DNA from 3 places in the Isachenkonia alkalipeptolytica genome. Region 2 is predicted to be linked to each of the others. Evidence: predicted binding sites of a transcription regulator. Region 2 holds the regulator's gene; each other region holds the start of a gene.
The links. Region 2 encodes HrcA, which represses chaperone genes, less so after heat shock. Its sites were predicted from a motif close to TGTTAGCACTCNNNNNNNNNGAGTGCTAACA; they were not measured.
Positions count from the first base shown of each region.

Region 1: groES (co-chaperone GroES) is a predicted target of HrcA. The motif match lies at 3,529-3,559, and genes of this name have one in related genera.
Region 3: htpG (molecular chaperone HtpG) is a predicted target of HrcA. The motif match lies at 1,823-1,853, and genes of this name have one in related genera.

Region 1 covers NZ_SUMG01000002.1:309,324-320,305, reverse strand. The annotation lists gene ISALK_RS03240 (YcdB/YcdC domain-containing protein) at 114-1,490, shown strand; gene ISALK_RS03235 (DNA-3-methyladenine glycosylase family protein) at 1,554-2,435, shown strand; gene ISALK_RS03230 (DUF554 domain-containing protein) at 2,524-3,204, shown strand; gene groES (co-chaperone GroES) at 3,603-3,887, shown strand; gene groL (chaperonin GroEL) at 3,971-5,608, shown strand; gene ISALK_RS03215 (FMN-binding protein) at 6,133-6,498, shown strand; gene ISALK_RS03210 (aldo/keto reductase) at 7,569-8,669, shown strand; gene ISALK_RS03205 (hypothetical protein) at 8,728-8,931, shown strand; purine riboswitch at 9,045-9,146, shown strand; gene guaB (IMP dehydrogenase) at 9,402-10,859, shown strand.
Region 2 covers NZ_SUMG01000004.1:194,970-205,951, reverse strand. The annotation lists gene mtaB (tRNA (N(6)-L-threonylcarbamoyladenosine(37)-C(2))-methylthiotransferase MtaB) at 1-349, opposite strand, end outside; gene ISALK_RS05440 (16S rRNA (uracil(1498)-N(3))-methyltransferase) at 354-1,115, opposite strand; gene prmA (50S ribosomal protein L11 methyltransferase) at 1,118-2,062, opposite strand; gene dnaJ (molecular chaperone DnaJ) at 2,326-3,459, opposite strand; gene dnaK (molecular chaperone DnaK) at 3,606-5,456, opposite strand; gene ISALK_RS05420 (nucleotide exchange factor GrpE) at 5,572-6,207, opposite strand; gene hrcA (heat-inducible transcriptional repressor HrcA) at 6,235-7,263, opposite strand; gene hemW (radical SAM family heme chaperone HemW) at 7,365-8,504, opposite strand; gene lepA (translation elongation factor 4) at 8,622-10,430, opposite strand; gene rpsT (30S ribosomal protein S20) at 10,598-10,861, shown strand; gene holA (DNA polymerase III subunit delta) at 10,942-10,982, opposite strand, start outside.
Region 3 covers NZ_SUMG01000002.1:4,760-15,741, reverse strand. The annotation lists gene ISALK_RS01915 (TMEM165/GDT1 family protein) at 1-939, shown strand, start outside; gene ISALK_RS01910 (SagB/ThcOx family dehydrogenase) at 1,037-1,777, shown strand; gene htpG (molecular chaperone HtpG) at 1,900-3,804, shown strand; gene ISALK_RS01900 (Sapep family Mn(2+)-dependent dipeptidase) at 3,983-5,359, shown strand; gene trmB (tRNA (guanosine(46)-N7)-methyltransferase TrmB) at 5,362-6,000, shown strand; gene ISALK_RS01890 (hypothetical protein) at 6,181-6,525, shown strand; gene ISALK_RS01885 (cation:proton antiporter) at 6,522-7,700, shown strand; gene ISALK_RS01880 (MFS transporter) at 7,859-9,223, opposite strand; gene tnpB (IS200/IS605 family element RNA-guided endonuclease TnpB) at 9,436-10,575, opposite strand; gene tnpA (IS200/IS605 family transposase) at 10,586-10,982, opposite strand, start outside.

The sequences.
Region 1 (10,982 bases), on a different contig from region 2:
AGCGAAATACCAACGGTCCTTTAGCCAATACCAAGACTAAAGGACCATTTTGATGCAGAAAAAAATTCTCTTTTTTCACGATTTATGCTATGATATTAACGAGGTGAGAAATCGTGAAAAGATATGGAATAATTGGACTGATTGTTATGGTCTTAATAAGTGTCAGCATGAATTTTTATCAATATGGAGAAATCAGAAAAGCAGAGTCTCAGCTAACCGTTGTAAACAACCGGGTGCTGGATAATATTGAACAGTACGCCCGCTGGAGCATCCGGTTCCTTGATGAGATCCAGGGAATGAGGGAGTCGGAAAATTCTGAGAGTATGAGCGAGACCACTTTTCGGCATTTGGAAAGCTCTCTGGAGGATCTGGTGGAGTACTATGCCTATTTTGTGGATTTACGCTTGGAAGAATTCGGCGAGGAAGGGGTATGTACCCAGTCTCTGGAGAGTCTACGAAGCATACGAAACGTAGTAAAGCAAAATTTGCAGGAAAAATTTGAAATGAATGAATTCCGATATACCGCCAATGACTACGTGTTTTTGCAGGAACTTGAAGAGGTTTTGGAAACCTTCTTATCCAGCATGTACCGAATTTCAGAAGCCAATGAAAATCAACTGGTCATAGAAATTCCCGGTGAGGAACAGGAAAATCTGCTGAAGATTTCAGAGGATTTGATGGAATTGGCCTCCCGTTACCGCCATGGTACTTTAGTAGAAAACGAAGAGGATTTGCTAAGTGAAGAGGAGGCAGAGGCTTACTTATTGGAACTTGCGGGCAACTGGATGGATCCAAAGAATTTGGAGGAAGGGGAAATTGACGGACCTCACCACCGAAATGGGATCACCCATTATGCCTTAGAGACCGAGGGACTGCTATTATGGATCGATGGAAAATCCGGAAACCTTCGATATTTAGAGTATTCCCCCGAAGGCGGAGAGGGAATGGATACGGAAATTACCCGAAGGCAAGCTTTGGAAATTGCCAGGGAATTTTACCGGGAATTCCAGGAAACCACCTATGAAGACTTGAAAGAGGAGATCTTTGTCTATAATCAAGAGGATAACGGTGAGACGGTTTACGGTTTTCGTTTTACCCCCATGGACAGGGGAATAAGATTATCCAGTGATGCTTTTGAAGTTAATGTGGGAGCCGGTAGCCAAGAGATAACCCGCTATCGAAACCAGTTTGATGAAACCCCGATAAACATTGATGCCAGAGGAAACCTAGCCATGCTGGAAATTTCCGAGGGTGAGGAGAAGGAAAATACTCCCTTATCTGCAGAGCGCATTAAGGAAGTGCATGAAGAGAGTTTTCCAACCATGGAGTATCGGGGAAGAGCGGTTATTCGAAATTATTATACGGAATTTCAGCCCCGGGTGGTAAAGGTGTTTTTTGAAGAAATTGAAGGACAGCGGGCGGCCTTGTATTTCGATGAATATACGGGACGGGAACTGGATCGGGGCTATTATCCCTATGAGCCGTTTTAGGGCATTTCTTTTGGGGGAAGTCGGTCACGATTAAGCCATGAGAAAAGAAAGGATGAGGGGTCGATGAAGGGTCTAAACTTGATAGAGAAAGGATCCCGGGTGGAAGTTCTAAATCTTTCCTCTTTCAATCCCCGGGATATCTTCCGCTGTGGCCAGGCCTTTCGCTGGGAGGAAAAAGAAGATAATCGCTTTCTCCTTACCGCCTGTCAGCGGGTGATTGAAGTGGAAAAATCAGGGGACCGGATCCTTTTTCATAACACCGATCTTCGGGATTTTGAAAGAATCTGGTGGGACTATTTTGATCTGGATACGGATTACGAAAGAATACAGAAACGACTGATTCGCCGGGATCCGGTGATGGAAGAGGCGGTGACATTCGGTCGGGGGATACGAATCCTAAAGCAGGAGCCCTTTGAGACGTTGATTTCCTTTATCATTTCCTCGAACAACAACATTAAAAGAATTAAGGGCTCCGTGGAGGGCCTGGCAAGAAAATACGGAGAAGTGATTCAGCGCTACGACGGAAAGCTACACTACGCCTTTCCTACCCCCGGGGCCTTAAGTAGCGCCACCCTGGAAGAGTTAAAGTTGCTGGGCCTCGGCTACCGGGCCCGGTACGTAAAGGATACGGCGGAACAGGTGTCGAAGAATCCGGGAATCCTCGACACCATGATCGGGAAAAAACGCCGGGAATGCTTAGCCGGGGTCACCGGATTCTCCGGCGTGGGACCGAAGGTGGGAAACTGCGTTGTGTTCTTTTCCATGGGAAAACGGGAGGCCTTTCCCGTGGATGTTTGGGTAAAGCGTATGATGGAGGCCTTATATTTTCAACAGGATAAGCCGGCGAAGGAAATTGAAGACTTTGCCATGAAAAAATTCGGAAAAGATGCGGGGTATGCCCAACAGTATCTTTTTTATTATGCCCGGGAAAAAGGCATCAAATAGGAAGGGCAAATCCCAAAAGAATGGATAGAAAAAACAGTCGCTGAATCGGATGAAATCTGATTCAGCTTGAAGGAAGAGGGGATTACATATGTTAGGAACCATTGTCAACGCACTGGCTATTGTCATCGGCGGGGTTTTAGGCGTCCTGCTGAAAAAAAGTATCGGAGAAGGCTATAAGGATACGATCATGAAAGCCATCGGCCTAGGGGTATTGATCATCGGATTTAAGGAAGCCCTGGCTACAGGGAACGTCCTGCTGCTGATGATCGCCGTGATTATCGGAAGCCTTGTGGGGGAAGCTTTGGAGTTGGAAAAAAGGCTACAGGGCCTGGGAGATTTTATTCAGCGACGGATGGGAAGCAGCGAGAGCACCTTTACCAAAGGGTTCGTCACCGCCAGCGTAGTGTACTGTGTCGGGGCTCTGGCCATTATCGGCTCTTTGCAAAGCGGTCTTATGGGGGATCACACCACCCTTTTCACCAAATCTATTTTGGACGGCATCTCCTCCATTATTTTCGCCTCCACCCTGGGCATCGGCGTGGCCTTTTCCGCGGTGCCCGTGTTTTTATACCAGGGGGCCATCACCCTGTTGGCAGGAGTTGTGGAACCCTTGATGACGGACGCCGTGGTGCAGGAAATCTCCGCCATCGGCGGTCTGTTGATCATCGGCATCGGATTTAATATTTTGGAAATCAAAAAATTTCCCGTGGCCAATATGCTCCCCGCCATTATCGTACCGGTAATCGCCGGTGTGCTGGGCTTCCTATAGAAGAAGTGAAAGCGGATGAAAACGGATGACAGCGGGACGGGATGACAGCGGGACGGAGTTTTTGTCATCAAAGAAAGATGACAAAAACTCCGTCCCGCTGTCATCAAAACTCCCGTCCCGCTGTCATCCTCGCTGTCATCCCGTCATCTCTTTTTTTTTGCTCGAAAATCCCTGGCAACCGGTTTGAAAATAAACCTTGGAAAAGAAAATTTGATGAAAATCGAAGGAATAAATAAAATAAGAAAGAAATTAAGCGAAATCAAAAGGTAATCCGCTTTAATCGCAGTTGAAGGGAAGGTTCCTTTTAGATACTATGGTACTTGTAATTAGCACTCGTTATAAGTGAGTGCTAACAAACCCGAAAAATAAAAAAAGTATATAAAGAGGAGGTTATAACAATGAAGATCAAGCCATTAGGTGACCGAGTGGTAATTAAAAAAGTTGAACCTGAAGAGAAAACCAAAAGCGGAATTGTACTGCCAAACAGTGCCAAGGAGCAGCCGCAAATGGCCGAGGTATTGGAAGTAGGCCCCGGAGGAATGGTTGAAGGAAAAGAAGTGACCATGGAAGTGAAAAAAGGGGATCGGGTAATTTTCTCCAAGTATGCGGGCAATGAAGTGAAACTTGACGGTGAAGAATACACGATTTTAAAGCAAAGTGATATTTTAGCGATTGTAGAATAAAGAATCCCTAATCGAATAAAACAGGATCGAAGACATCAGGAGGGAATAGCAACAGGATCAAAAATCAAAAGGAGGTTTCAGTTATGGCTAAAGAAATTAAATTTCGAGAAGAATCCAGAAGAGCATTAGAGCGAGGGGTAAACAAACTGGCGGACACCCTGAAGGTAACCTTAGGACCGAAGGGTAGAAACGTAGTTTTAGATAAAAAGTACGGATCCCCGTTAATTACCAATGACGGAGTAACCATTGCAAGAGAGATCGAACTGGAAGATGTATATGAAAACATGGGTGCCCAGTTGGTAAAGGAAGTATCCACAAAGACCAACGATGTTGCGGGAGACGGTACTACTACAGCGACCCTGATCGCCCAGGCCATCATTCGAGAAGGACTGAAAAACGTTGCGGCGGGAGCCAATCCCATGATCGTGAAAAAAGGGATCTACAAAGCCGTAGAGCTTGCGGTGGAAGAGTTGCAAAAGATTTCTAAGCCCATTGATTCTAAGGAAGCTACCGCCCAGGTAGGGGCCATCTCCGCAGCGGATGATGAAATCGGTGAATTAATTGCGGATGCCATGGATAAAGTAGGAAAAGACGGGGTCATCACCGTGGAAGAATCCAAATCCATGGGTACGAATTTATCCGTCGTGGAAGGTATGGAATTTGATCGAGGTTACTTATCCCCTTACATGGTTACGGATACGGAAAAAATGGAAGCGGTATACAACGACGCTTATATCCTAATCACCGACCGAAAGATCAACAATGTGCAGGACATCCTTCCCCTATTGGAAGAAATCGTGCAACAGGGAAGAAAGCTGTTAATCATTGCCGAGGATATTGAAGGGGAAGCCTTAGCAACCTTAGTAGTAAATAAAATCCGAGGAACTTTTGAGTGTGTGGCTGTGAAAGCCCCAGGATTCGGAGACCGAAGAAAAGCGATGCTAGAAGACATTGCTACCTTAACCGGCGGTACCGTAATCTCAGAAGAGCTTGGCTATGAACTGAAAGAAGCCACTGTGGATATGATGGGTCGAGCAAGAACCATCAAAGTGGATAAGGACAATACCACCATTGTGGAAGGTCAAGGAGACGAATCCGTGATTGCTGACCGGGTAAATCAACTGAAAAAGCAAATTGAGGATACGGACTCCGACTTTGATAAAGAAAAACTTCAGGAAAGACTGGCAAAGATCTCCGGAGGCGTAGCGGTAATCGAAGTAGGTGCCGCCACGGAAACGGAATTGAAAGAACGCAAGCTTCGAATCGAAGACGCCTTAAACGCCACCCGGGCAGCAGTGGAAGAAGGTATTGTATCCGGTGGAGGCGTGGCACTGGTAAATGTGATCCCTGCCATTGAAAAGCTCATCGAAGAAACCGAAGGGGACGAGCGAACCGGTATGAAAATTATTCGAAGAGCGTTAGAAGAGCCTCTACGACAAATCGCCGAAAATGCCGGATTAGAAGGTTCCGTAATCGTAAACAAAGTGATGACTTCTGAAACCGGTATCGGATTCGATGCCCTAAACGAAACCTACACCGACATGATTGATGCAGGAATCGTGGATCCCACAAAAGTAACCCGATCCGCACTGCAAAACGCAGCATCCATCTCCGCTATGCTTCTTACCACCGAAGCCGCAGTAGCGGATATGGAAGAAGAAAGCGACGCTCCTGCCGGCGGCGGCATGGGCGGTGGCATGGGCGGCATGCCAATGATGTAAGATGACAGCGGGACGGAGTTTCTGTCATCTTTCGCAAAATCTCTATACCAAAGGGGACGGAGGCGTTTGATACATCGGTACCCCAAGGAAGGACAAGAGGGTACGAAGGCATTTTAACTATCCGTTCCATTATATAAAGATTGGCAGGGGGAGAAGTCCCTTGCCAGTCTTTTTTATGGGAAATATAACACTTGAAATCACAATCGCCGCCTCGACCAACCCAGATCGGTGACAGCGGCAAAAACAAAGGACCTTGGTTAAGGCGTATCAGGGCCTCCGGCCATGGGCCTCTGAGGCAGAACCCTCCGTGATGGTATCCAGCGCTGGCCGATAATCGGCGAGGAGAATAGGTATATAGGCTAAGTGAAAATTGGAAAGCATTGTGTTATAATTTACAGAGACACTCAGATGATAATTGATGTTAAATAAGTATGATTGTTGTTTAATCAATCAATCTTCGGGTATATATTCAGATGTTAGAGATTTAGTCAGAGTCTAGAGGGATTAACTAAGGAGGAATAAAAATGAACAGGAAAATAGTTTTGATTGCAGTATTATTGGTAGGAGTATTGTCTTTTGTAGCCTGCGGCGAAGAAGCCGAAGGGGATGCAAACGGCATGTACGGTGATGGAACCTATAACGGCACCGCTGAAGGTTACGGTGGCGAACTGGAAGTGGAAGTAACCATTGATAACGACGAAATAACCGGAATTGAAGTAGTCTCTCACAGTGAAACCGAAGGATTAGGAGACCAAGCCTTTGATGACGTGATCGACCAGATTATCGAAAACCAAAGCACGGAAGATGTAGAAGCGGTAAGTGGAGCCACTGAAAGTAGTGACGCAGTGGTAGATGCAGTGGATAATGCTTTAGAAGAAGCCAGAGAATAGTAAAGCCCAGGAAATTCAGGGCTTAAGCCTTGGATTGCTGTAAACAAAAAGGGGTACTTTCACCAAGCTTTAGGACTTAAGATGTATTTTGATGAATGAGCAAAAAAAGTTTGAAATACCCCTTGCTTAATATCTGAATATTTGCTATACTTTGATTAAGGAGATGGGGAAGAGCCCTTTCTCCTTTAACAACCTTCTTCATTTGGAAGTCGCTTTTGATTCAACGCTTTTGATTTACCGCAGTAAGTTTTTAAGAATTAGGATAACGGTTAAAGAATCAAGTTTCACCATTCTGTAACTTGTGTCGAAGTTTTTAGAAACACATGCAGTAAAAGAAAGTGAAAAGAAGAAAGGTTCAAAGAAACACCGTATCAAAGTAGTACAAGTAGTACAAGTAGTACAAGTAGTACAAGTAGTACAAGTAGTACAAGTAGTACAAGTAGTACAAGTAGTACAAGTAGTACAAGTAGTACAAGTAGTACGGGTAGTGCAGATGAGTTTCAGTAAATCCTATGGAGAGGCCGACTTCCGTAAGCGGCATATCGATGATATAGGTAGAAGCCATCAATGGTAAAGCAAGACATCTACCACAGGGGTGGAGATGAGCTAGCACCAAAGAAAAAATGTAGTAAATCCAGAAGTAAAGTGAGGTACGATTATTTGAATCAAGTAGAAATTAGCAACACCGGGCAAGACCAAGACTTCACAAATGAAGAAGGGATACACCTTTGATCGGATAGTTGATAGAACGTTTATCGATTATCCGATCAATATTTTTTTGCTCCGAGGCAGGGAGCCGTGGACAGGGAATCTTTGGAAGGAAATTCTTTCTGCAGTCTAAACATTCGCCGCTGGAAATGTTATAATATGTTACATAAGAAAAAAATTTATAGAAGATCGCAAAAGAAGATTGCAAAAGAAGACCGCAAAAGAAGACCGCAAAAGAAGACCGCAAAAGAAGACCGCAAAAGAAGACCGCAAAAGAAGATCGCAAAAGAAGATCGCAAGAGAAGATTGCAAAAGAAGTTCGCAAAAATGCACTGGAAAGAAAAACAGAAGGAGGGAAAGCTATGCAGTATCGTGAATACGGAAAAACAGGAAAAAAGCTTTCGGTGGTTGGTTTCGGCGGCATGCGTTTTGGAAAAGATGAGGATTACGCCCAGGAAGTGGTCCATCGAGCCAATGAATTAGGTGTAAACTATTTTGATACCGCTCCTTTTTACTGTGACGACCGCAGTGAGATTATCTTCGGAAAAGCTTTTCGAAATATGCCCAAGGATTTTTATGTTTCCACGAAAAGCTCCTTAAGCGCGGATCCCACCGGAGACGATGTGCGAAGGAGAATTGAAACCTCCCTGAAAAGACTGGGAAGAGATAAGATTGACTTTTTCCATATGTGGTGTATTAAGGACTTAGAACAGTACCGGGGGGTAATGGCACCGGGAGGGCCCTACGAAGGGGCGTTAAAAGCCAAGGAAGAGGGCCTGCTTGAGCACCTGGTGTTTTCCACCCACTGCAAAGGGGAAGACATCCGAACCATTGTGGAGGAAGATCATTTTGAAGGGGTTCTTCTCGGATATAACGTTTCCAACTATCCCTTTCGTCAGGAAGGGGTAAACGCTGCCATAGAGAAAAACGCGGGGGTGGTAACCATGAATCCCCTTGGGGGAGGACTGATTCCTGAACATCGAAAGTTTTTCGATTTTATTCGGGAAAATGATCAGGAAACCGTGAATCAGGCGGCCCTTCGCTTTATTTTAGCCCAGGAAGGGATTACCCTGGCCATCCCGGGCATGGGAACCATTGAAGAGGTGGAGGAAAATGTAGCCGTAGGGGACTTTGACCTGAAGGTTTCCCCGAAGAAGCTAAAGGAGATTGAGGAAAATATTACCGACAGTATGAACACCCTTTGCACCACCTGCGGCTACTGTTTAAAATGTCCTCAGGATATTAAAATCCATAAGTATCTGGAGAGCTATAATTTAAAATTATTGAAGGACGAAGAGGAGATGAAAAAGCGCCTGAAGATGCTGAAGGATTCGGGAAGGCTGAAGGAAGAGGATGCAAAGCCCGGAGACTGTATTGCCTGCGGCATCTGTGAAGACCTGTGTACCCAGAAACTCCCCATCATTCAGCGGCTGAAGGAGCTGGACCAGATCGGGATGCTGTAAAATCCTGTAAAGTGGTGTTGATATATAATCATTCAATATTCTAAAGGAGGATTCTTATATGCCCACAGAAGTAAATCAAGTACAGATTAATGGAAAGGAACTGACCTGCCCTGTATGTGACGGGAAGGAGTTCTGGAAAAGACGTACTCTGATGAACACCCCGGGAGCCAGCTTTATGGGCTTTGACTGGGCCAACAAAGAGGCGACGAATTTTGTCTGTAATGACTGCGGTTATGTATTCTGGTTTCTCAAAGATCACTAAAAAAGAAAGGTAAATAATTTATTAACAAAAAAACACAAAAAAGTGTTTAAAGATTCCTTCGATGGGTAATAAAAAGCCTTGACAAGGATGTAGGCCTCTGTTACTCTGTTTAATAACAATTTAAAAGAACCGCTCATATAAATTCGATAATATGGATCGAGAGTTTCTACCGAATGACCGTAAATCATTCGACTATGGGTGAATTTATCTACGGGAGTAAGTGGGGTTGTACAAAGCATTTTGCTGTGCGATTCTGCTGAAAAATATTAAAGCGTATATAATTTCACTCTGTTACAGGAGGGAAACTATATACGTTTTTTTAATGTTAGTTTTTTTACTGTTAGTATTTTTATTGTTATTACTGTTATTATTTTTACTATTACTAACTGTTTGGAATGGTTGGCAGATTGATGTCTACTGTTTGTTAAAAGAAGTTTAATAGAGGATCAACTAAAGGAGGCCGCTGAGTAATGGAAGAAAAAATTGTAAAAGAGGGAATCACCTTTGATGATGTGTTACTGATTCCGAATAAATCGGAAGTACTGCCGAAGGACGTGGAGACGAAAACCCGTCTGACAAAAAAAATCAGCTTGAATATCCCCTTGATGAGTGCGGGAATGGATACGGTTACGGAAGGGAAAATGGCGATATCCATGGCTCGTGAAGGCGGGGTGGGCATTATTCATAAGAATATGTCCATTGAGGAACAAGCCCTGGAGGTGGACAAAGTCAAGCGAAGCGAACACGGGGTGATTGTGGATCCCTTTTACCTGTCGCCGGACCATAAGATAGCCGATGCCTTGGAATTAATGGAGCGGTACCATATCAGCGGAGTGCCGATCACCACCGAAGGAAAACTTGTGGGAATTCTTACGAATCGGGACACGCGCTTTGAATTGGATCATGACCGGAAAATTCATGAGGTAATGACCAAGGATCCTTTGGTTACCGCCCGGGAAGGGATCACCATGGATGAAGCCCAGCAAATTCTGATGAAGCATAAAATCGAAAAACTTCCTATTGTGGACGGGGAGTACAATTTAAAGGGACTTATTACCATTAAGGATATTGAAAAAGCCATTAAATACCCCAACTCCGCCAAGGATGAGGGAGGACGACTGTTGGCGGGAGCCGCCGTGGGGATTACCGGAGATTTGATGGATCGAGTGGAGGCCCTTCACCGGGCAAAGGTTGACGTTATTGTGTTGGATACCGCCCATGGACATTCCAAAGGGGTGATGGAAGCCCTTCGAAAAATCAAAAGTGCCTATCCGGAGCTCCAGGTTATTGCAGGAAACGTGGCCACCGGTCAAGCGACCAAAGAGCTGATCGAAGCCGGCGCCGACTGCGTAAAAGTGGGCATCGGTCCCGGATCCATTTGTACCACCCGGGTGGTGGCTGGCATCGGAATGCCTCAAATGACTGCGGTGTATGATTGTGCCAAGGCCGCTAAGGAATATGATGTGCCGGTAATCGCCGACGGGGGAATTAAATATTCGGGAGAGATCCCCAAAGCCGTTGCCGCCGGAGCCAGTGTGATTATGATCGGATCCCTGTTTGCGGGAGTGGAGGAGAGTCCCGGGGAAACCGTAATCTATAAAGGGCGAAGCTTTAAGACCTATCGCGGGATGGGCTCTATCTCGGCGATGAAAAAAGGCAGTAAGGACCGGTACTTCCAGGAGGAGAATAAAAAGCTCGTTCCGGAAGGGGTGGAAGGAAAAGTTCCCTATAAAGGCGAGTTGAAGGAAACCGTCCATCAATTGATCGGCGGCCTGCGGGCCGGTATGGGGTACTGCGGTGCGGCGACCATTAAGGATCTCCAGGAAAACGGCCGTTTTGTAAAGATTACCGGAGCAGGTCTTCGGGAAAGTCATCCCCATGATATTATGATTACTAAGGAAGCTCCCAACTACAGCGTTGGTGAATAAATTACCTTTGGCCGAGAGGGACCCCCTCGGCCCCCCTATTTTTTTTGTGAAATTTTATCGATGAAAAGCACGGGAAGCTCGTATAGTTTGGATAAATCAAAAAAACGTAAACTGCAGTGAAAA
Region 2 (10,982 bases):
CCCGGCCCTCATCCTTGTTTTCCACCAGACGGACAATTTCCTTTCGTCCGTGGGTACCAATAACAATGTCCACCCCTTCTAAGCCTTCCACCTCTTCAGGAGCCACCTGAGCATAACAACCGACCACCGCCACAACGGCGTCGGGATTAAGCTTCTTCATCTTACGAATAAATTGTCGTGATTTTCGGTCCCCTACATTGGTTACGGTACAGGTGTTGATCACATACACATCGGCAAAATCTTTGTCGGTGACAATGTCGTAGTCCGCACTTTTAAAGAGTTCCATCATCGCATGGGTTTCATATTGATTCACCTTACAACCTAAGGTGTGAAATGCTACTTTTTTCAATCCTTTAACCTCCTAAATCGCCACTTTCGTACTGTACCATGGTAAGCAATGCCAGACCCGCGGTTTCCGTTCGAAGAATTCTTGGCCCCAGGGTTACGGTGTTCGCACCTATCTTTTTAAGGCTTTCAATTTCTTGTTCAGCAAAGCCCCCCTCCGGACCCACCCATAGACCAATAGTAGCACGTGATACCTCTTGGTCCTTATTTCCATGCAAAAAGGTTAAGTCCTTTATGCCCTTTTTTTCCTCGTCTTCATAGGCCACTATTTGAAATTCTTCGAAGGAATTATCCAGTGCCCGGTTAAATTCCATCGGTAGCGTAATTTCCGGAACTTTTATTCGTTTGCTTTGTTTTGCCGCTTCATAGGCAATCTTTTGCCAACGCTCCTGCTTTTTTTGTTGATCCTTTTTTGTTTTAAGCTGCACTACGGAGCGCTGATTCATCACGGGAACAATACGCTTAATCCCCAGCTCCACGGCTTTTTGAATGATCAGCTCCATCTTTGAAGCCTTAGGTAGGCCTTGATACAGGGTAATTTCCAAGGGAGATTCCCGTTGAACTTGCTTAAGCTCTAAGAGTTTTACTTGAGTACTTTTTCCCTCCACAACAGTAATTTCCCCCAGATATTCCAATTCTTCTCCCACCACTAATTCAATGATATCCCCTACCTTCAGACGAAGCACTTTTTCTAAATGTTTTGCATCCTCTCCAGTAATGTAAGCTGATTCCTCTTGCACTTGACACTTATCTACAAAGAACCGATGCATTCCTAATCCTCCCTTAAGCGACCATAAAGGGCTGCCCATTCTCCTTTTTCAATGGTCCGATATACTTCGATATTATGAGCCTTTAAGGCTTTTTTTACCGGCTCGATTTTTTCTAAAATAATTCCTGAGGCAATCAATGTTCCCGAGGGCTTTAAGTACTGCTGAAAGTCCGGAGCCATGGTAATGATTACATCGGCAATGATGTTAACTAAAATTACATCCCCTTTTTCATCGATGTTATCCATCAGGTTCCCATGATACACGGACACTTGACCCTTCACCTGATTTTTGTTTACGTTTTCCCGGGCCACTCCTACGGCTACCTCATCAAGATCCACGGCGATAACTTTCTTTGCTCCAAGTTTTGCAGCTGCAATTCCTAATATCCCGCTACCGCATCCGATATCAAAAACCAAATCCTCTTTGGTTACCACTTCTTCCAAAGCCGCCGCACACATGGTTGTGGTTTCATGAGTACCGGTTCCAAAGGCCATACCAGGGTTCATCTCAATGATAAGATCTTCAGGCTTTTTATCATAGTCTTCCCACTCCGGTTTAATAATAATATTTTTTCCGATTCTCGTCGGTTTATAGTACTGCTTCCAGGTATTGCTCCAGTCTTCATCCTTTACTTCCTTCGCTTCCACAGTTCCTTCACCGATATCCAGACCGTAATGGGGAAGGTATGCAATGGAATGTTTAATCAATTGAATCTCATCCGCCACGCCTTCGGTTTTTGGCAAATACCCTTTAATCAAGGCTCCTTCATAGTCAAAGGTGTAGAGTTCTTCATCCACGTAATCCCAACTTCTTTGATCCTGATTGATGAAATCAAAATCCTTAGGGTCTTCTATTACCAGTCCCTTTACCCCTGCATCGTAAAGAATATTCGCCACAGCCTCCGTGGCTTCCGTTGTTGTTTTAATGCTTAGTTCCATCCATTCCATTTCATCACATCCTCTTTAGTCTTTGCTTCTATTATAACCGATTTTTAAGCTTGGGGGCAACCGCAACTAGATGATCGGTGCTGTCCGTTTCTCCCAAATCAGTGTTCCTATAAAATCTGACGTTTTTTTAACTATAGAAAAATCACTCCTGGGGAGTGATTTCCTATTTCTTTCATTAAAATTCGGATCCATGAACTCCAGGGTATAAATCATAAGAATTGCTAACTTACGTTTAAACACTTATCGAAAACTGTAACCCTTAACTAGGAAAGCATGTCCTTTACTTTATCAATAAAAGATTTTCGCTGTTCGTGAACTTCTTCGCCGCTTTCCTTGGCAAATTCTTTCAGTAAATTCTTTTGCTTGGAAGAAAGCTTTTTCGGAACTTCTACGGTTACCCGAATATATTGATCTCCTTTTCCGTATCCATGGGGATTAACGATCCCTTTGTTTTTAAGCCTAAATACGGTACCGCTCTGGGTGCCTTCCGGCATTTTATATTTTACCTTCCCTTCCAATGTAGGCACTTCAAGCTCATCTCCAAGAGCTGCTTGGGCGAAGGTTATAGGCATTTCACAAATAACGTTGTCCCCTTCCCGAGTAAACAGGCTGTGGGGTTTTACCCTTACGATAATGTATAAATCTCCCCGGGGGCCTCCTTTTGTTCCCGGCTCTCCGTAACCTCTTAAGGGAATTACAGATTCGTTGTCCACCCCTGCAGGGATTTTTATTTTCATTTTCTTTTCCTTTTGAACTTTTCCTTTCCCATGGCAGGTGTTGCATTTTTCTTCGATGATTTTTCCTTCTCCACCGCATTTGTTGCAGGTTCTAACATTCACGATTTGACCAAGAGGAGTGTTTTGAGCATATTTTACTTCACCTGTCCCGTTACACTCCGAGCATTTTTTCGAATCCGTTCCCGGTTTAGCACCGCTTCCGTCGCAGGTCTCACAGTTTTCCTGACGGTAAAACTTAATTTCCTTTTCAACCCCAAAAGCCGCCTCTTCAAAAGTAACAGTTACCTGTTGCTGAATATCCGGACCTTTTCTCGGTCCTTGCCGTCTTGATCTTCCGGAACCGCCGCCAAACATATCAAAAATATCCGAGAAGATATCGTCGAAGCCTCCGCCGCCGAAGCCTCCGCCGAAGCCACCACCGGCTGATGCTTGAGGGTCCACTCCCGCATGGCCGAATTGGTCATAACGTTGCCGTTTTTCCGGCGAACTGAGGATTTCATAGGCCTCACTGGCCTCACGAAATTTCACTTCAGCTTCCTCATCATCAGGATTTCGGTCCGGGTGATATTTCATGGCCATCTTCCGATAAGCCTTTTTGATCTCTTTTTCATCGGCATTTTTATCCACGCCCAGGACCTCATAGTAGTCTCGCTTACTCACCTTTCCACCACCTTTCTATATTTCAGATGACGTATTCCGACCTTTTCCCCTCCACAAAACTTCCAGGGTGATCAGAAAGCGCTTCATCCTTCGTGAATACTAAGGGCACCCGCAGGTGCCCTTAGTATTCATTTATTTTTCAGCTTTTACTTTTCTTCGTCGCTCTTTTCTTCATCATCCACTTCTTCGTACTCTGCATCTACCACATTGTCATCCTCTGCTTGTTCTCCGCCTTCTTGACCTTGGGCATCACCTTGTTGCTGAGCATCTTGATACATCTTCTGAGAAACATTGTGGAAAGCCTCGTTTACGCTTTCAATGGTAGCTTTCATTTCTTCTACATTGTCGTCTTCCTTGGCTTTCTTAAGTTTTTCCAGTTCTTGCTCTACTTGAGCTTTTTCTTCCTCACTGATCTTATCCTTTGCTTCCTCAAGACCTTTTTCAATTTGATAGATTAAGGAATCCGCTTGATTTTTTGTTTCAATGGCTTCTTTTTTCTTCTTGTCTTCTTCTTCAAACTTCTCCGCTTCCTTAATCTTTTGTTCCACTTCATCTTCTGAGAGGTTAGTGGAGGCAGTAATGGTGATTTTTTGCTCTTTACCGGTTCCAAGGTCCTTAGCTGATACGTTTACAATTCCGTTGGCATCAATATCAAAGGTTACTTCAATTTGCGGTACACCCCGTGGCGCTGGTGGAATATCCGTCAACTGGAATCGACCTAGGGTAGAGTTATCCGCTGCCATTTGTCGTTCCCCTTGCAGTACATGAATGTCCACTGCGGTTTGATTATCCGCTGCGGTAGAGAATACCTGGCTTTTCTTTGTAGGGATGGTAGTGTTTCGTTCAATTAACTGAGTAAATACTCCGCCCAAGGTTTCGATTCCAAGAGATAAAGGCGTAACGTCCAGAAGCAATACATCTTTAACATCTCCCGTGAGTACTCCCGCTTGAATAGCAGCTCCCAGAGCTACACACTCATCTGGATTGATCCCTTTATGAGGGTCTTTCTGAGTAATCTTTTTAACCGCAGCCTGTACCGCGGGAATACGTGTGGATCCTCCCACAAGGATGACTTTATCAATGTCACTGTCGGTAAGATCTGCATCCTTTAGAGCTTTCTTCATCGGCTCAATGGTTTTTTCCACTAAGTGACCAGTCAATTCATCAAACTTCGCCCGGGTAATTTCCATATCCAAGTGTTTGGGTCCGCTGGCGGTTGCCGTAACAAAGGGAAGGTTAATGTTGGTGGTCATGGTGCTGGAAAGTTCTTTTTTGGCTTTTTCCGCCGCTTCTTTTAGACGTTGCAAGGACATTTTGTCATCCCGTAAGTCTACCCCTTCCTGCTTTTTAAACTCTTCCGCCACGTGGTCGATGATCATTTGGTCAAAATCATCTCCACCTAACGTGTTATTACCATGGGTAGCCAGTACTTCAAATACGCCGTCACCGAGTTCTAAAATGGATACGTCAAAGGTTCCTCCTCCTAGGTCATATACCATTACTTTTTGTTGATCTTCCACTTTATCAAGACCATAGGCAAGAGATGCTGCCGTAGGTTCGTTGATGATTCGCTTGACTTCTAATCCTGCGATCTTTCCTGCATCCTTGGTAGCTTGCCGTTGACTATCTTCAAAATAGGCTGGTACAGTAATAACCGCTTCCGTTACTTTTTCTCCTAAATAGGCTTCCGCATCCGCCTTTAACTTCTGTAGAATCATTGCGGAAATATCTTGAGGAGAGTGTTCCTTTCCATCAATTTTATCCACATGGTCCGTACCCATATGTCTTTTGATGGATGCTACGGTTTTTTCAGGATTTGCCACTGCTTGACGCTTTGCGGGTTCCCCTACAATTCGCTCACCGTCCTTACCAAAGGCTACCACCGATGGAGTGGTTCGATTTCCTTCGGAGTTTGCAATTACCTTGGGCTCGCCACCTTCCATTACAGCTACGCAAGAGTTTGTTGTTCCTAAATCGATTCCAATAATTTTTCCCATATTATACTGCCTCCTTGTTTTTCTTTTTCTAAAATTGGTTATTTTCCGGATGCTGTCCGGAGTGTTGCATAGAGTTCTTGAATTTTAAGATTTATTATTTAAACTAAGTAATACTTCACTTAGCAACCTTAACCATAGCCGGTCGAAGGATCTTTCCATGGATTTTGTATCCTTTTTGAAGCACTTCAACCACCGTATCCGGTTCATGCTCTTCACTTTCTTCCTTTAGAATCACTTCATGAAAATCCATATCATAGGGTTCATGAAGAGGATATTCTTCCTCAATGGAGTTCTTCTTCAGCACATCTTTAAACTGCTTCAATACCAGTTCCAGTCCTTTATACATCTCTGTGCTCTCTTCTGAGTCTTGAGAATCAAGGGCGCGTTCCAAATTGTCCACCACCTGTAACAGGTCTAAGGCAAACTCCTTTACAGCAAACTTTCGGTCCTTTTCCCGTTCTCGATCCATACGTTTTTTATAATTGGAAAACTCCGCCTGTTGACGCTTCAGTGCTTCACAATACTGAAGAGCCTCTTCTTGCTCTTTTTTCAGCGCAAGTTCCAATTCCCGGATCCGCTCCTGTTGTTCTTCCTGGATCTCCTGAGGAGTTTTCAGAGTCTCTTCCCCTTGTTCTTCAAGAATTTCTTCATTATCTGAGGAATCCTCCTTATGCTTTTGAGTATCTTCCCCTTGAGCTTTTTCGGAGTTTTTTCTGGACTCCTTTTCTTCGTTAGACTTTTTAAACATCATTAAACACCTGCCTTACCTAATATTTGGTTAATATTTATCTCTTAGTAAATCATTTAACTGCTTATTCAATTGATACATAATGGATACCACCTTAGAATAATCCATCCGGGTAGGACCGATAACGCTTAGATGTCCAATGGTGCGATTATCAATTTTATAGGTGGTGGTTACTAGACTGCATTCCTGAGCAATATCATACAGGTTTTCCTTTCCGATGGAAACCCGAAGGCCCTCTTGATCCGGTAGGGACAAAAGATTCTTGATCAATTCTTTTTCCTCTAACATAGCCAGAAAGGAACGGGCTTTTACGATATCGTTAAACTCGGGGAAGTTAAAAATATTTGTGGTCCCGCTAAAGAATACATCTATCTGTTCCACTTCTTTTACCACTTCTTGCAAATGGAGCAAAATCAGCTCAATCGCCCTTCGATACTCATACAGTTCCCGCTGGATTTTTTCAATGACCAGCCGGGAAACTTTTCGAATTTCCATTCCCTGCAAGTGTTGATTTAAGAAATTGGAAATTTTTTGCAGTTCCTGAGGCTCTAGATTTTGTCCGATCCGCAATAACGTGTTCTTCACCAAACCGGTATCCATAATTAACACCACTAAGATCCTTTCTTCATCCACTGGGACCAGTTGGAGGTGCTTAATCCGGTTTTCCTTGGTTTTTTCCGCCATGGCTATAGAGGTATAATCCGTTAATTCCGATAAATATTCTGCACTGTGCTTTAACAGATTTTGTACTTCATGAAACTTTTGCATAAGATTTTCACGCAGAGCTTCCCGCTGGATTTTTGCAAGAATCCTCGACTCCATCAGTTTGTCCACATACAGTCTATATGCTTTGTCGCTGGGGACTCTGCCGGAAGAGGTGTGTAATTGTTTTAGATAGCCTTCTTCTTCCATTTCTGACATTTCATTACGAATTGTGGCCGCACTGACACCTAAATCGTATTTTCGAGACAGGGTTCTAGAGCCTACGGGCTCTGCGGTTTCAATATAATCTGTAATGATCGCTTGAAGAATTTTAAGCTTTCTTTCACTTAATTCCATAGTTGCCACCTCAATTATTAGCACTCACTTTCGCTGAGTGCTAATTATTATGACACTAAATTATCACGAAGGAGATCCTTTGTCAAGGGCTTTGCTGAAAATTAATCCAAGATCTCTCGAAATACGGAATTGGATAAATAAAGGCCCTTTGAAGTAAGTCTTAAGCGCCCTTCACGGGTTTGTATAAGTTCTTTTTTTTCAAACCCCCGGAGCTTCTGTTTCACCGTATCATCCACCGGAGTTTTGTATCGCTCCTCCAAATAATCCATATCGATTCCTTCCCTAAGACGCAGACCCAGCATTAATGATTCCTTCAACCGCTCCCGATCCGATAATAATTCTTCCCCTGCAAGAGGTTTTTCTTCTGCTTGAATCATCCGGTGATAACTGTCGAAATCTTCGGCATTGAAAAAACGACGGTTTCCTATACTGGAATGTGCTCCAAGACCAAGGCCGAGGTATTCTCGGTTTTCCCAATAGGTGCGATTATGCCGACACTGAAATCCGGGTTTTGCGAAATTTGAAATTTCGTAATGTTGATACCCCTTCTTTGGAAGAAATTTTCGAAGAAAGTCATACATATCCACTTCCAGGTCTTCATCCGGTTCGGGAAGTACCCCATGGTTAATTCTCCTGGCTAGCTCTGTTTCCTCATTGATGATCAGACCATAAGCAGAAATATGAGGAATATTAAGATTCACCACCCACTGCAAAGTATTTTGAAAGGTTTTCAGCCTCTGTCCTGGTAGACCGAACATTAAATCCCCATTGATGTTTTCATAGCCTATTTTTCGTGCATTTTCAAGACTTGCTAAAAAGTCCTCAGCACTGTGAATCCGTCCTATTGTTTTTAATAACTCACGATTCTCACTTTGCAGTCCCATACTGAGGCGATGGATCCCAAGATCATAGTAGCGGGCCATCTTATCATAGCTGAGAGTATCGGGATTTCCTTCAATGGAAATCTCTGGGTCTTCACTAAAAGGAAAAACCCTCCGTAACTGTTTCATGATTTTTGCAATCCCTTCCACGGGCACCATACTAGGAGTGCCTCCGCCGATAAACAAGGTATCTATCACATAGACTTTCCCAAGATGCCGATATAAATCGATTTCTTTACTCAGATCCTCCATGTATTCTTGGATATCATCCCTGCCGCAGTTCTGAAAAGAACGAAAATCGCAGTAGTGACATTTCTTTTTACAAAAAGGAATATGGATATATAGGCTGAGTTTTTTCATCTTTTCACTACCTTTCCCAAAAAAACTAGCAACATTGCGCTGCTAGCTTTTAGCCTTAACGGGCTTTAGTCTTTATATAGCTTTTCTCTGCTTTACTTGGTGCTTTTAAAATCCCGATTAATCATCCAGCTTTAATACGGACATAAAGGCTTTTTGGGGAACTTCCACATTACCCACTTGTCGCATTCGCTTCTTTCCTTCTTTTTGCTTCTCTAAAAGCTTTTTCTTACGGGAAATATCTCCTCCGTAACACTTAGAGGTTACGTCTTTACGAAGGGCCCGCACCGTCTCTCTGGCCACCACTTTTGTGCCGATGGAGGCTTGAATCGGTACCGCGAACTGATGTCGTGGAATTTCATCCTTCAGCTTCTCACACATGCCTCGACCTCGGGTCTCCGCCGTACTTCGGTGCACAATAAAGGATAGGGCGTCCACCTGCTCATGATTGATTAAAATATCCAGCTTCACAAGATTGGACTCCTGATAATTTTTAAACTCATAATCCAGAGATCCGTAGCCCCGGGTTTTGGACTTTAGAGCATCAAAAAAGTCATAGATTACTTCATTTAACGGAAGATGGTAGTTAATCACCACTCGGGTGTCTTCAATGTATTCCATGTCCAGCATTGTTCCTCGTCGGTTTTGACAGAGCTCCATTACCTGGCCCACATAATCATTGGGCACCATGATGCTGGCCTTTACAATGGGTTCTTCAATCATTCGAATTTCCTGAGGCTCCGGTAAGTTCGCCGGATTCTGGATCATTACCACTTCATCGTCGGTTTTAGTCACCCGGTAAATAACGCTTGGGGCTGTAGTAATTACGTCTAAGTCAAACTCCCGGATCAACCGCTCCTGGATGATCTCCATATGAAGGAGACCGAGGAAGCCACATCGAAATCCGAACCCTAGGGCCGCGGAGGTTTCCGCTTCAAAAACAAGGGAAGCATCGTTTACTTGTAATTTTTCAAGAGCATCCCGAACATTTTCATACTTTTCCCCTTCCGCAGGATAAATGCCACAATAGACCATAGGGGTTGATTTTTTATATCCTGGTAACGGATTTTCCGTTTCCCGTTGGGTTTCCGTAATGGTATCCCCCACCCGACAGTATCGAACATCTTTGATACTTGCAGTTACGTAGCCTACATCTCCCGCCTGAAGCTCCGGTAAGGCTACAGGGTTCGGAGAGAACACCCCCACTTCATTGACCTCGAAACTTTTTCCCGTGGCCATCATTTTGATATTCATGCCCTTTTTTATCTTTCCTTCATAAACTCGGACATAAGCAATTACCCCTTTATAATTGTCATAGAAAGAATCGAAAACCAAAGATTTTAACGGCTTCGTCTCATCATCCTTCGGGGGGGCAATTTTCGTGACAATCGCCTCTAGCACATCCTCAATATTGATTCCGTTTTTCGCCGAAATCAACGGGGCCTCACTGGCGTCAATCCCCAGAATCTCTTCAATTTCTTTTTTCACTTCTTCGATACGAGCTCCAGGAAGGTCGATTTTATTAATAACCGGAATGATTTCCAAGTCCTGGTCTAAGGCTAAATACACATTGGCCAAAGTCTGGGCTTCAATCCCCTGGGCGGCGTCCACTACTAAAATAGCCCCTTCACAAGCTGCAAGGCTTCTCGATACCTCATAGGTAAAGTCCACATGTCCCGGGGTATCAATCAAATTTAGGGAATACTCCAGGCCGTCATTGGCGGTATAGAGCAAGCGAATGGTCTGAAGCTTAATGGTAATGCCCCGCTCCCGTTCCAGTTCCATGTTATCCAATAATTGCTCCTGCATATCTCGCTCGGCAATTAGGCCGGTTTTTTCAATCAGTCGGTCCGCCAGGGTAGATTTACCATGGTCGATATGGGCGATAATAGAAAAATTACGTATACGATCTTGTCGAACACTTGCCATGATGATCCTCCTTTTATTCTTTAATCTTAAACGATTATAACATATTCTCACCGGGGTTTATAGTAATTTTCCCGTGTCTGTGAAAAGATTTCATGATTAATGGTTGCATTCCCATGACTTATTTGATAAAATCTATATGTTAACAGCCTGTAAGGGGGTGAAAGATTATGGCAAATATTAAATCAGCACAAAAAAGAATTAAAGTAATCCAAAAGAAAACAGCTCGTAACAAGTTAATCAAAGATGATCTAAAAAAGACCATCAAGGCTTTTGAAAGAGCTCTAGAAGGTAACGACATGGATACTGCAAAGGAAAAACTTCACTCAATTGAGAAAAAGTTTGACAAAGCAGCGTCAAAGGGTGTTTACCACAAAGCTAAAGCTTCTCGAAAAGTATCAAGATTAACAAAAAAGTTCAACCGTGCTGTATAATATTCCCCCCACAAAAAAACCGTGTCTCGGTTTCCTATAAAATAAGCATACCCACGGGTATGCTTTTTTATTTGGCTCTTTTACTTACAAAGATCCATTACAATTAGTTCTATTCCCAAAA
Region 3 (10,982 bases), on a different contig from region 2:
CATGGGATTGCCGTAGTTCTTGGGGTCTATCTCTCGGACTTTATTCCCCTGGATACCCTTAGTCTGATTGCGGCTACTGCCTTTATTGTCTTCGGTCTATGGTCACTTAAACCGGAAGGGGAGGAAGAAGCTCAAGATACCGGGGTGAAAAAATTCGGGCCGGTACTGACGGTAGCCTTCGCCTTTTTTCTAGGAGAGATCGGAGATAAAACCCAACTAGCGGTGATTACCCTTTCAACCCAAGGTTCCTATCCCTTATTGATTCTTGGGGGAACGGTTTTGGGTATGGTAATTACCAGTGGGGTTGGCGTATTGGTTGGGATGAAACTCGGTAAGAAAATTCCCGAGGTGGGACTTAAAATCGGATCGGGAATTGTTTTTATGATATTTGGATATACCGGTTTGTTAGGTCAAGTCGATGGTATTCCCCTTAGTCAAGGGATAATGATCCTGTTACCTGGGGCCCTTCTTTTCAGTATCCTTATTATGGGAAGAAAACTGGTTATTCAAAGCAGAATCCAAACTTCAAGCTATAGAACCACTGCAGAGGAGCTTCGCCTCAATACCCAACGGATTAGACATTCCTTGGAGGCGGCGAAGGATGAAAATCATAGCTGTGAGTACTGTGAAAACGGATCCACTACCATTGAGGAATTACAAGAATACTTGGAAAAAGCGGAAAAAGAAGAGGCCTACCTATTGAAAAAAGAGTTTAATGGACCCTTATGTTCCTTAGGAGGCGAAGAAAAGGAAAAGTTAAAGGATTCCCTTCGGGAGACCATTTCCGTATGCGAACAGTGCAGTAAGCACCGGGAAAACTGTATTGGAAACCAGACCCGACGGGTACTGGAATCCATGGTTTACGGCGAGGAGTTTAAATTTGATGGTAATCGGGAGAAATACTGTCAAGCGGTGAAAGAACTGGATCCGGATTTTTAAGGAATTCGAGTTTTTAGATCCCCGAAACTTTGTTATAATGATTAATTAAGAAGATATTTAGCAAAATTGAAAATATAATGATACTGGAGGGAAAGTTATGAAAAGATTTGAGCAGGAAAGAAACATGTTAAAGTCCGGATTTAGCGGAGAAATGGAATCCGACCAAATGAAAGGGATGCCTCAACCGCCTTTGGAAAAACCCATGGAATCCGAGGATGAAGTGATCGATTTACCTGAGGTAACGGGAGACCTGGTGACAAAGAAGGATGTTTTTCAGTGTATTATGGATCGTAGGAGTCATCGAAACTTCAAGGAAGATCCCATGAGCTTAGCAGAGGTTTCCTTTTTACTGTACACCACCCAAGGGGTTAAAGAAGTTCGTGGCGGTGGATATGCCTCGATCAGGCCGGTTCCCTCTGCAGGCGCTCGTCATCCCTTTGAAACCTATATCGGTGTTACCAATGTGGAGGGCTTGGAAAAAGGTATTTATCGATATTCCGGCTTAAAACATCAATTAATCAAGGTCAAAACGGAAGAAGAAATCGGAGAAAAAATGACCATCGGTGCCCGGGGGCAAAAATTTGTGGGAGAAGCTCCTGTAACCTTTATCTGGACCGTTATTCCCTACCGGGGAGAATGGCGTTATGACCAACGGTCCCATAAACCCATGCTGTTGGATGCCGGTCACTTATGTCACGGACTGTATCTTTCCGCCGAGGCATTAAACCTTGGAACCTGTGCCATCGCCGCCTATGAACAAAAACTGATGGACGAGATTGTAGGCGTTGACGGGGAAGAGGAGTTTGTGGTGTACATGTCCCCTGTGGGAAAAGTGTAGGATGAAAATTGGCTATTGACAAATTCCATAGATTTGATAAATTATAGTTAGCACTCTGTATCATAGAGTGCTAACTATTTTGTTGAATACCATGGAAATAAATAAAGAAAGGGGAACAAACCATGAGCAAACAGGAATTTAAAGCGGAATCCAAAAGATTGTTGGAGTTGATGATCAACTCTATCTACACCCATAAGGAGATTTTTTTACGGGAGCTGATCTCCAATGCCAGTGACGCCATTGACAAACGGTATTATAAAGCCCTTACCCGGGAAGATTTAAAATTCAATAAAGAGGACTTCTTTATCAAGGTCATCCCCGATAAGGAAAAAAGAACCCTTAGAGTGTTGGATACGGGCATCGGCATGACGAAGGAAGAGTTGGAAGATAACCTTGGAACCATAGCAAAGAGCGGATCTCTAGCCTTCAAAAATGAAAATGAAGTCAAAGAGGGCATCGACATCATCGGTCAATTCGGAATCGGTTTTTACTCCGCTTTTATGGTGGCGGATCACATTACGGTAAAAACCAAGGCTTTAGACAGCGATGAAGCCTATCGGTGGGAGTCTGACGGAGTGGAAGGCTACACCATTGAAACCGCGGAAAAAGCCGATGCAGGTACCGAGGTAATTATTAAAGTCCGGGAGAATACCGAGGAAGAAAACTATGATGAATACTTAGAGGATCACCGACTGCAGGAAATCATCAAAAAGTACTCGGATTTTGTCCGCTACCCCATTAAAATGGATCTTACCACTCAGGAAAAAGTGGAAAAGGAATCCGATGGAGACAGTGAGGACAAAGACCCGGAATACAAAGAAGTGGTTAAGGAAGAAACCGTAAACAGCATGGTGCCCATGTGGCGGAAAAACAAGAGCCAGCTAACCGATGAGGATTACATCAATTTTTATCAGGAAAAGCGTTACGGATTTGATAAACCCTTAAAACACATTCATATGAAAGCCGACGGAACCCTGCGGTACAGCTCGATATTATACATTCCCGAGCAGGCACCCTATGATTTTTACACCAAAGAATATGAAAAGGGACTGGAGCTTTATTCCAGCGGCGTACTGATTATGGAAAAATGCCCGGACCTTCTTCCTGACTACTTCAGCTTTGTAAAAGGCATGGTGGACTCCGAGGATCTTTCCTTAAATATTTCCAGAGAGATGCTACAACATGACCGACAGCTTCAGATCATCGGAAAGAAAATCAAAGAAAAAATCAAAACCGCTCTTACGGCCATGCTGAAAAATGATCGGGAAAAATATGAAAGCTTCTTTAACAATTTTGGAAAGCAGATTAAATACGGAGTCTACAGTGATTTCGGACAGAATAAAGAGACCCTTCAGGATCTGTTGTTGTTTTATTCTTCCAAACGCAAGAAAATGGTCACCCTAAAGGAATACGTGGAAGGAATGAAGGAAGATCAGGAGCATATTTACTACGCTTCCGGGGACTCCGTGGAAAAAATCGATAAAATGCCTCAAACGGAGATGCTGAAAGACAAGGATTATGAAATTTTGTATTTCACTGATGAAGTGGATGAATTTGCCATAAAAATGCTGATGAATTACGAAGGAAAAACCTTTAAATCCGTATCTAGCGGAGACTTAGAGGTGGATAAGGAAGAAGAAAAAGAAAGCAAAGAGGAAAAGGAAGAGTTTCAGGAAATCTTCAATAAATTAAAGGAAATCCTGGGGGATAAGGTTAAGGACGTACGCCCCTCCAAAAGACTGAAAAACCATGCGGTATGCCTTGCCGCCGACGGCGAGCTTTCCATTGAAATGGAAAAAATCCTGCAATCCATGCCCGACGGAGCCGGAATGAAATCGGAAAAAGTGTTGGAGATCAATACGGATCATAAAATGTTTAAAGCCTTGCAAAAACACTTTGCATCCGACGAAGAAAAGGTTCAGGCCTATGCCAATGTATTTTATAATCAGGCGCTGTTGATGGAAGGGATCACCCCGGAGGATCCCGTAGCCTACAGCAACGATGTATTTAAGCTGATAGAAGAATAAACCGAAGGAAAAGAACGGGTCTTCACGGCGCCCGGTGAAGGGACGCCGGTTTAACCTAGGGGCACTTCGGGTATAATAGGGAGTATCTTTTTACTGTTTGCTGTGTTTCAGTGGGGTAAAAAGGTACTCTTTTTTTAAAATCATTCTTTTTTAAAATCATGGAGAGGAGAGAGGGAAAATGCAAACCTTTGACGCGTCAAAGTATAAAGAACCTATGATTCAGGATATGATAAGTCTTGTGAAGATTCCCAGTGTTATTGATGAAAGCCGTGAGGGGGCTCCTTTCGGTATAAAAATTCAAAAAGCCCTGGAAAAGGCCCTGGAAATTTCTAAGGAACTGGGTTTTAGAACCTTTATCGATCCCGAGGGGTACTACGGATATGGAGAAATCGGTGAAGGGGAGAAATTATTCGGGATTTTGGGTCATTTAGACGTGGTCCCCCCCGGGGATCCGGAACAATGGGAAACACCGGCCTTTCAACCGGAAATCCGGGAGGGGAAGGTATACGGCCGGGGTACCCAGGATGATAAAGGTCCGATGATTGCAGCGATGTATGGTGCGAAACAGTTGTTGGATCAAGGGCATGGGTTCTGTAAAAGGCTCCGGTTTATTTTCGGCACCGACGAAGAAACCCTTTGGCGGGGGATTGAAAAATATATGGAAAAAGAAGAAGTGCCGGATTTCGGATTTACTCCCGACTCGATTTTTCCTATGATCCACGCAGAAAAGGGGCTACTTCAGCTCTACCTTCGGGGAGAAGGGTCCAAGGAAATTGCCTTCGGGGGAGGAAATAGTTTTAATGCCTTGGCCGATCGAGCCTGGGTTGAGCTTAAAAAAACCTCAGAAGGAGAGTATGAGTTTCGACTTAGAAGCCTAGAGGGTGTATATGAAAAGCTAAAAAAAGAAAATCACCCAGTGAAAATGGAAGAAAATCGATTAACTCTTTATGGAAAGAGTGCCCACTCCGCAAAGCCGGAAGGAGGGTTGAATGCCATCAATCTGCTGGCAAAGCACCTGAAAGAGGCCGGGATTAATAATCCTGCACTGAACTTTGTAGAAGGAAAACTGGGACTGAGCCAGTATGGAGAAAAGCTATTCGGAAAGTTAGAGGATGTATCGGGTCCCATCACCATCAATGCGGGGCAGCTTACCATCAATGAAGAAAAATCGGAAATCGCCTTGGATCTTCGGATCCCCGTGACCATTGAAAAAAATAGGATGGAGGAAAAAATCAAGGAAGGGGCCAAAGAATACGGTCTTACCCTTACAGAACACGACTACTTGGAAGCCATTTATCTTCCCAAGGATCATCTCTTGATCCGTAGCCTCGGGGAGGTTTACCAAAAGGTTACGGGGGAGGACCCAACCCCCCTGACCTCGGGCGGCGCCACTTATGCCCGGGCAATGCCCAATTGTGTAGCCTTCGGAGCGGTGCTTCCGGGAAGGGAAAAGACGGAGCATCAGCCCAATGAACATATCATTGTAGAAGATTTTATGAAAGTGGCGACCATTTATTTAAATGCCATTGAAAAATTAACGTCGAAAGAGGGCTAATAATGCGAAGGAGAAGACTGAAGGACGGAGTAGAAAGGCTACTGGCCCATAGGGATTGGCTGGTGGAAGCGCCGGAGCAGCTCTCGGGCCAGTGGGATAAACTCACCGGTGGCAAGAGGATTCACCTGGAAATCGGCATGGGAAAGGGGCAGTTCATCACCACTTTGGCGGAGGAAAATCCCGATGTTTTTTATCTGGGACTGGAAATTAAAGAAGAGGTGCTCCTTCGGGGAGTGGAAAAGGCGATAGAAAAAGAGTTGGATAATGTGCGCTTTCTCTGGAAAAATGCGGAGCATTTGGATCAATACTTCGCCAAAGAAGAAGTGGAGCGGATCTACTTGAACTTCTCCGACCCTTGGCCGAAGAGTCGCACGGCGAAAAGAAGGCTAACTCATCAACGCTTTTTAAACAAATACAGAAAAATCCTTGTGAAAGAAGGAGAGATTCATGTAAAAACCGATAACGAAAAACTCTTTGAGTTTTCCTTGAACGCCTTATCCGACGAGGGGTACCGATTGAAAAACATCACCTTCGATTATCATAACAGCGGCCTGTCGGTTCCTGCAACCACGGAGTATGAAGACAAGTTCTCCCGGTCCGGCTTGAGAATTTACCGCCTGGAAGCCATTAAGAGGGACTGATCAATCCTGGATGAGTTTTAAACTCCCGGAGGAAGACCTTCGGGGGTTTTCCTTTGGGCTTACTTGAATAAAAAAGAAAAGAGTGATATATTTTAATATGAAATTAAAATATTTTATAAATTTCGAGTATTGGTTTTTTAAGTATTGACCCGGTAGTTATTAAGGAAAGGAAGTTGTTGAATGAAACTGTTAATTGCAATTATCAATGATCCGGATTATGTAACGGATATCTTAGACGAGTTTTATCAAAGAGGCATTCGTGGGGCCACGGTGATGGACACCACGGGAATGGCTCATATCATGGCCCATCAGGTACCGTTTTTTTCCAGGTTTGCGGAGTTTGGAGAGGCTCCGGGGAAGAATAAAACCATTTTTGCTGTGGTGAAAACCGACGAAGAACGGAACACCGTGGTGGAGGCCATTGAAACCATCATCGGGGACTTGGGGGAGTCAGATACGGGAATTGCTATCACCCTCCCCATCGATTACTGTAAGGGTTTAGGAAAAATAAAGGGGGATGAATGATTACTATGGATATTTCCCTGGCAATTGGAATTATATTCTTAGCGGGAGCCGCGGGAGGGAAACTCGCCCGTTATGTTAAACTTCCCTCGGTTACCGGAAATTTATTGGCGGGTGTGCTGGTGGGCCCCTCGGTGTTAGGATTGGTTGACGCCGGCGCCCTTACTGATCTAGCCCCGATTAACGACCTGGCCCTGGGGGTCATCGCTCTATCCATTGGAGCGGAGCTTCACTGGGGAAAGATGAGAAAGCTTGCAAAGGATGTGGCCAAGGTTTTTGCAGTGGAGGCCCTGATTACCCTTGGGGTAGTATTCGCAGCGCTGTATATCTTCGGTGTGCCCTTTCGCTATGCCCTGATCTTCGGGGTGATCAGCATCGCAACCGCCCCCGGGGCCATTATCGCCTGTATCCGGGAAAACCCGATCAAGGGGAACTTTAGTAAAGTACTGCTCTCCGTGGTGGCCCTGGATAATTTGTTTGCCATCACCTTATTCGGTATTGTGATCAGTTTTATGCAGGTAGCCTATGCTACCGTCGGAGCGGAAAACACCTCGGCTTTTGTAATGGCCAGTCGGGATATCGGTATCGCTCTGGGATGGGGGATACTTGCAGGAGGCTTTCTAATCGGTACATCCCAATGGGCTAAAAAAGATGCCCATATTCTGGTTACGGTATTAGGAGCTTTGTTAATTACCGTAGGGGTTTCCAATGAAATAGGAACGCCCGCCCTGTTAGCGGCGATTACTGCTGGCGCCATTTATACAAACTTTGCACGAAAGCCTCAAAGGATCAGTCGTTCTTTATTAAATGTGGAAGATCCCATACTGTTGGCTTTTCTAACCCTGGCAGGGGCGAAGCTGGACCTCGGAGCCCTGCCCGCCGTAGGACAGATCGGTGCGGTGTATATCGTAGCAAGGTTTGTTGCTAAACTGGCAGGAAGCAGAGCGGGCAGTGCCATGACCGTATTTCCTGCAACCTGGAAAACCAATCTGGGAAGAGCCTTAACCCCCCAGGCGGGGGTAGCTATTGGACTTGCCATTATTGCGGAACAAAAAGAGTTTTTTGAACCCGGAGCCATTATGCCGGTGATTTTAGCGGCAGTGGTGGTATTTGAAATCTTTGGTCCGATTATGGTGAATAAAGCCCTGTGTGATGTGGATAAGGTATCGGATTTATAGTTTTAGCAGATGGGGTGTACACCTTCTGAATAGGGAGGAAGGTGAAGGTTTATTTTAAAACCGTAAAATACTGAAATTAAAGGAGGGAAGCTGCTAAGAAAATACTTCTTAGCAGCTTTCCTCCTTTTTAATTTTCAATGATATATATTTTAGAAAAGTTAAGGTTCCTCCTTTACAAACTCCTCCTTATAGAGGGCATAAAAGATAAAAGAGATGCAAAAGGCGGCGGCGGCGAATAAGGAGGTGGAATAGACGCCGATTCGTTCAACTCCATCAGGGGTGGTGGTCAGACTCTCGAAAAATGATAGGTCGGAACCGAAAACCAAAAGCACGGGAAGCACGGATATGGAAAATAGAAAAGCCATCTTTAAAAAAAGACCCTGAAGTCCGAAAAACAATCCCTCCGTATTTTTTCCGGTTTTTTCACTGAAGACAGAGCTGATTTCGCTGAGCATGGCCGGGGGAAAGATAAAAGCGGCACCGGCTACAGGAATCCCGATCAAAGCAAAAATGACAAATCCGAAGAATTCGGGGAAGATTCTTCCCACGCCGAAAAGGGCCAGGGATAAGATGATCAACAGCACCAAAGAGATTAACATCGGGGTTTTATAACCGATTTTTTTACACAGTTTGTTTATGGGATAAAAACACAGGGCCGAGACTCCGAAGAGCAGGGCGGAAGCCAAGGTGATATAAGCGGTGCTGTAGCCCATAATATCTTCCACATAATAGTTTAAAGAGGCCCGGAGGGTATTAAAACCTAAAAAGAAAAACAAAAAACCGAATAAGTACATAACAAAGGGCCGGCTTGTAAGCACCATTTTCATGGATGCGAAAAAAGGCTCCGTTGAAACCTTTCCTCCGGAATATTTCCGCTCATCAATGGTAAAGGAGGTAATCCAAACCCCGATCAAAGCCAGGGAGGAAAGTAATATTACCATATAACGAATCCCCTGCAGATCATCGCCGCCTCCCAGGACTTCAATAAGGATCCCTGGTAAAATCATGGCAACGGCGGTATAAAGAAGACGAAAAACCGACTGCCAGGTGGACAGGTTTAATCGGTCGCTCCGACTTTGGGAAATTTCCGGGATTAAAGCGTTATAGGGTCCCCCCACTATGGTATAAAAAATAAAAAACAGGGAGCCGATCACCGATAAATAGAGAAAGGTTGAGAGGTTTCCCTCTCCGGTAACGGGATAAAAATAGGCCACGGTACTTAAGGAAAGAGGTAAAATACCCGCGAAAATAAAAGGGATTCTACGGCCCCACTGGGAATCAAAGCGATCGGATAAATAACCCACAACCGGTTCAAAGATCACATCCACAAACCGGGCAATCAGCAGGGCGAAGGATATTAAAATCGGCGGTAATAAGGGCGTCAAACTGGAGGTGGAGGGGGGCAGATAAAAATACAGCACCCACTGGGCAAATATTTGATCAACAATGGCATAGCTGACCCCGAGACCATAAAGAATTTGAATTTTTAAGGGTAAATGGGGGACTTTCTTTTCGGTTTCCAATAGATCACTCCTTTAATGTCGTTGTACTTCTGTAGGATAGTACTTTTGTATGGGGGATATCTTTTATTATATAGCAAGGACTTTGAACCTCTCATGACTGAAGTCATAAGATTCTTGGGAACAGAGCGTACTTGTAAGCCTATTTCTTTACTTACAGCGGTTTCTCTTCTTTACCAAGCTATCCCCGTAGTACCTACGGTTTTGGATACTATTTAAGCTTGCGCTTGTATTCGTAGACCTTCGGTCAAAATATTTTTACTGGCATTGATATCCCGATCATGGCGGGCAGCACAAACAGGACAAGTCCACTCCCGGATATTAAGGGGTTTCTTGCCGTCTTTGTGGCCGCAGGCTGAACAAATTTGACTCGATGGAAACCATGGGTCCACTTTGATGACTTTCCGACCATACCAGTCTGCTTTATACTGTAACCGGTTCACAAAACCGGACCAGGATACGTCGGAAATGCTTTTGGCCAGTTTATGATTACGGAGCATGCCTTTCGTGTGTAAGTCTTCAATACAGATTATATCGTGGTTTTTGATAATTTCTGTACTCAACTTATTCAGAAAGTCCTTCCGTTGATTCATTACTTTTTCGTGTAAACGGGCAACCTTGCGCTTTTGTTTCTGATAATTTTTTGCTTCAAAAATATTGATTCCTTTCTCTTTAGCCAGGTGTCCACGTCTCGACAACTTACGCTGTTCCCGTTGTAATTTCTTTTCCATTTTAGACGTGAATTTATGGTTATCGATCTTTTGCCCGTCAGAAAGAATGGCAAAGTCCGTAATGCCAAGGTCCACTCCAATCGCGGAATTGGTCTTCGGCAAGGGCTGAATCTCTTCTTCCAATAGAAGAGAAACAAAGTATTTACCGCCGGCATTTTTTCGGATGGTTGCATTTAACACCCGGCCCTTAGGATCTTGACTTTTCCGAAACTTCACAAGGCCTAACTTGGGTAATTTAAAGGAGTTATGAACGATTCTGATACTGTTGTTCACATTTTTTGTTGTATAGCTTTGAACCGGGTTCTTTTTACTTTTAAACTGCGGTGGGTTATTTTGTTTCTTGAAAAAACGGGAAAAAGCATCGGAAAGATTTTTTACAGAGGACTGAAGAGAAATGCTATCCACTTCTTGTAACCAAATGGTTTGTTCATCTTTTTTCATTTGAGGAATCATTGCCGAGCAGGCATGATAGGTTAATCCTTTACCGGTTTTAGTATAGGCTTCATTCCACAAACTTAAAAAATGATTGTAGACAAATCGAGAACAGCCGATGGTTTTAGCAATTAAGATCTCCTGCTCCCGATTCGGATAGATTCGAAATTTATAGGCTTTGTGGCGTAGCACAACTTTCCCCTCATTTCTTTTTTTGACTTTTTATGTAACTACGGATCTGTTCTTCCGTATGCTCACTGGCGGTCGCTACAAAGTAGCTGGGATTCCATAAGTGGCCGCCCCAGAGACGTTGTTTAAGTTCAGGATATTTTTTAAACAGTAATCTGGCGGAGACCCCTTTAAATGCTTTAACGATACTGGGAATAACGTGTTGTGGTTTACAGTCGATCAGTAAATGGATGTGATCTTTATCGGATTCCATTTCAATAATTAGAATATCATTATCCACAGCGATTTTCCGTAATAACGCTTTAACATCTACATCAATTTCTCCGTGTAAAATATCATGACGATATTTTACACACCAAACCAAATGGTACTGAATAGAATAGACGTATCCACGCCCGTAATGCATGGTA